Regions from separate parts of the Rhizobium sp. RHZ01 genome, predicted to be linked through region 1. Evidence: predicted binding sites of a transcription regulator. Region 1 holds the regulator's gene; the other holds the start of a gene.
The links. Region 1 encodes HrcA, which represses chaperone genes, less so after heat shock. Its sites were predicted from a motif close to GTTAGCACTCNCNNNNNGNGAGTGCTAAC; they were not measured.
Positions count from the first base shown of each region.

Region 2: a site for HrcA is predicted at 1,254-1,282, ahead of IB248_RS02225 (co-chaperone GroES). Genes of this name have one in related genera too.

Region 1 is NZ_JACUZZ010000002.1:116,274-118,474, reverse strand. It holds gene IB248_RS03370 (GFA family protein) at 1-195, shown strand, start outside; gene hrcA (heat-inducible transcriptional repressor HrcA) at 201-1,289, opposite strand; gene rph (ribonuclease PH) at 1,465-2,184, shown strand; gene IB248_RS03355 (VOC family protein) at 2,181-2,201, shown strand, end outside.
Region 2 is NZ_JACUZZ010000001.1:491,100-493,300, forward strand. It holds gene groL (chaperonin GroEL) at 1-734, opposite strand, end outside; gene IB248_RS02225 (co-chaperone GroES) at 788-1,102, opposite strand; partial or broken gene IB248_RS02230 (Hsp20/alpha crystallin family protein) at 1,447-1,839, shown strand; gene IB248_RS02235 (NADH dehydrogenase ubiquinone Fe-S protein 4) at 1,905-2,171, shown strand.

The sequences.
Region 1 (2,201 bases):
GGTGGGCATCTCTACACCGAGCACCCGACCTGGGGCGTCACCGACGTCTACGCGGCACTTCTGCCGGATCTCGACTACACCCCGGCGCTGCACGTGAACTATCAGGAGAGCGTGCTGCGCATTCGTGACGGCCTGCCCAAATATAAAGACATGCCCGCGGAGATGGGCGGCTCGGGCGACACGTTGCCTGAGTAGCCGCGCTACTTCGCGCCGCGTGACAGTCGCGTCATAAGCTGAGCGGTATAATCGACCATCGGGACGATGCGCGAGTAGTTGAGACGCGTCGGCCCGATCACTCCCACGGCACCGACAATGCGGTCGTCATCGTCACGATAAGGCGCAACGATCAACGACGAGCCGGAGAGCGAGAAGAGCTTGTTCTCCGAGCCGATGAAAATGCGCACACCTGGCCCGCTTTCGGCCAGATTGAGGAGTTCCAGCAAGCTGTCTTTTTTCTCGAGGTCGTCGAACAGCATGCGCAGGCGGTCGAGATCGTCGGCACCGGCGAGACCGGCGAGCAAATTGGCGCGGCCGCGAATGATGAGCTGAGCCGGTTTGCCTTCGTCCGCGCTGCCGGACCACACAGCGATGCCGCGCTCGACGAGATCCTGCGACAGCGTGTCGAGTTCGCGGCGGACATCGTCCTTCAGTCGGCTCAGCTGATTGCGCAGTTCCGGCAGCGTCTGGCCGGTCATATGCGCGTTGAGGAAGTTTGCGGCCTCGGTCAATTGCGATGATGTGACGCCTGCCGGAAGCTCGATGATGCGGTTTTCCACCTGGTCGTGATCGCCAACGAGCACCGCAAGCGCCTTGGTCGGCTCGAGGCGAATGAACTCGACATGCTTGAGCACAGGATCGCTTTTCGAGGTGATGACAAGTCCGGCGCCGCGCGAAATGCCCGAGAGCATTCGGCTCGCCTCGTTCATCATCAATTCCATCGGATTGTCGCGGCTTTCGGCGCGCACCTGCCGATCGATGTTGGCACGATCCTCGGCCGAGAGATCGCCCACCTGCATGAAGGCGTCGACGAAGAAGCGCAGGCCGATCTGCGTCGGCAGACGCCCGGAACTGACATGCGGTGAATAGATGAGGCCGAGTTCTTCCAGATCGCTCATCACATTGCGTACGGACGCCGGCGACAGCGACATCGGCAGGATTCGCGAAAGGTTGCGGGAACCGAGCGGTTCGCCCGTTTCCAGATAGCCCTCCACGATGCGGCGAAAGATTTCCTTGGAGCGTTCATCCAGCGCAGCCACTGCCTCTGAAACCGACGTCGATCTGAACTCCATGAAACCTTGCGTACCCGTGCTGACGATGATCCGACAAAATATAGCCAATCTCTCCGCAGCGGCAAAAGGGAAATTGCAAATGGACGCTGCCAATCGTAGAAGCTCTCAACACCATAGCACGCATGATCTACCCGAAGCCTGCTCACGCCTTCGGCACGATGATTAGGAGAATAGTATGCGGCCCTCAGGCAGAAAAACCGACCAGATGCGCAAGGTCTCTTTCGAGCGCAATTTCTCCAAGCACGCGGAAGGCTCCTGTCTGGTGAAGTTCGGCGATACGCATGTGTTGTGCACGGCGAGCGTCGAGGAAAAGCCGCCGGCATGGCTGCGCAACACCGGCAAGGGCTGGGTTACGGCCGAATACGGCATGCTGCCGCGCGCCACCGGCGATCGCATGAAGCGCGAAGCTGCGGCCGGCAAGCAGGGCGGTCGCACCCAGGAGATCCAGCGCCTGATCGGCCGCTCGCTGCGCGCCGTCGTCGACCTCAAGGAGCTCGGCGAGCGCCAGATCACCCTCGATTGCGACGTCATCCAGGCGGACGGCGGAACGCGCACCGCCTCGATCACGGGCGCCTGGATTGCGCTCTACGACTGCCTGAAATGGATGGAGAGCCGCAACATGCTCAAGGTCGAGCGCGTGCTCAAGGACCATGTCGCGGCCATTTCCTGTGGCATCTTCGCAAACCAGTCGGTCCTTGACCTCGACTATCTCGAAGACTCCTCGGCCGAGACCGACGCGAACTTCGTGATGACCGGCACTGGCGGTATCGTCGAAATTCAGGGCACCGCCGAAGGCACGCCCTTTACCGACGAGGAGTTCGCTTCGCTGATGACGCTCGCCAAGGGGGGCATTGCCGAACTCGTGGCGATGCAAAAGCAGGCGATCGCCGGATGAACGACGTGCTGGAAGGC
Region 2 (2,201 bases), on a different contig from region 1:
TTTCCAGATTGAACGACCGCTTCGAGAACCGGCAGCAATGTCTGCAGGTTCGAGAGCTTCTTTTCGTGGATCAGGATGTAGGGTTCCTCGAACTCAACCCGCATCTTCTCGGGGTTGGTGACGAAATACGGCGAGAGATAACCGCGATCGAACTGCATGCCTTCGACGACTTCCAGCTCCGTCACCGCGGTCTTGGCTTCCTCGACGGTGATCACCCCTTCGTTGCCGACCTTTTCCATCGCTTCTGCGAGGAAGCGGCCAATCTCGGTGTCGCCATTGGCCGAGATGGTGCCAACCTGGGCGATCTCGTCGTTCCTGGTGACTTTACGGGCGTTCCGCCGCAGTTCCTCGACCACAGCTTCGACTGCTTTGTCGATACCGCGCTTGAGGTCCATCGGGTTCATGCCCGACGCCACAGCCTTCGCACCTTCCTTGACGATCGCCTGAGCGAGAACAGTCGCGGTGGTGGTGCCGTCACCAGCGATGTCGCTGGTCTTCGAGGCAACCTCCCGCACCATCTGTGCGCCCATATTCTCGAACTTGTCCTCAAGCTCGATCTCCTTGGCGACGGTCACGCCGTCCTTGGTGATGCGGGGCGCGCCATATGACTTGTCGATCACCACGTTACGGCCCTTGGGACCGAGCGTAACCTTGACGGCATTGGCGAGGATGTCGACGCCGCGCAGCATCCTTTCGCGGGCGTCGGAATGGAATTTCACTTCCTTGGCAGCCATTTTTCTACTCCTTCCTCAGGCAGCATTCCTTGTCTGGCAAGTCCGGATCGGCACTAGGCTGCGTTTCTCGCTACGGCGTCGATCTCGACCACGCCCATCACGTCCGATTCCTTCATAATCAGGAGATCCTCGCCATTGAGCTTGATCTCGGTGCCCGACCATTTGCCGAACAGAATGCGGTCACCCACTTTCACATCGAGCGGTCGCAACTGCCCGCTGTCGTCGCGCGCACCCGGGCCGGCGGCAACGACCTCACCTTCCTGTGGTTTTTCCTTCGCCGTATCTGGGATGATGATGCCGCCGGCCGTCTTTTCCTCGGCCTCGATGCGGCGAACCAGGATACGGTCATGCAACGGACGGAACGTCATTTCGCTCTCCTCATCGACAAACAGATTTTTCAACGGGTCCTCGGCGCCGCATTCGGAGCGAACCGACGCGGGGCGCGCCGACCCTTTCGGCATCGCGCGCAAATCGATCTGGTTTTTGTCTTTTCGAGTTTCAAGAGGGAATCAGAAATTTTTTAGCACTCCACCAGGTCGAGTGCTACCGGCATGAATTCATGAGACTATTTCACGTCGCTGGTGGTTGGATGGTGTGGCTGCCTCTTGACGCAAGGCATCATGATCCCCACCTCATTCTCATCGACGCCCAAGTGGGTCGACACCAGTCCGGGAGCCCCAAGCTTCTTGGCGCTCCCTCGTACCTATGTTGAGACGAAGTCTTCCGCGGCTTCGGCCCGCCATCGTTGCTCGGTGGCACGTCGCCCTTCAATGGTTCGTGGCCGCACGAGGAAATCGAGGAGAATGACAACGAAATCCGCCTGATCGCGGAGGTACCAGACGTCGAACCAGACAACATCGAGGTGCTGCTGGAAGATGGCGTGCTTACGCTTCGCGGCGAGAACAAATCGGAGACTGAGGACAAGGATCGCCGGTTCAGCGAGCGCTACTACGGGCGCCTCGAACGGCGGCTGGCCCTTGGTCGCCAAGTCGATGAGGACAAGGTCGCCGCAACGTTCAAGAACGGTCTGCTCACCTTGACGCTGCCGAAGACCGAAAAGGCGCGAGCCAACGTCAAGCGGATCACGATCGACAGCACCAAATAATACCGACCGCCGCAAGCCAGCCGGGTGCCAACGTGCCCGGCTGGTTATTCGCGTGGCAAAAACCGATGACGTGGTTGACGGAACCCCTTGCACGCATTTTTCGCCCGTCACGCTCTGTGATGACTTCGGCGCGCGTCTCGGGGCGACCTTGGCTGCTGGTATTCGAACGGCAAGCCCCACCCGTCATCGACTATCTGATGGGCTACACTGGCGGGAGTGACACGCTGACTCAGGTTGAACTGCATTTCCCAACCCGCGATGCCGCCATTGCCTACGCAAAGCGACAGAAACTGAATTGCACCGTCGTAGACGACAGGAGCCGCCGTCCCTAGTTTTCGTTGATATCGCCGGCAAGCTCTACC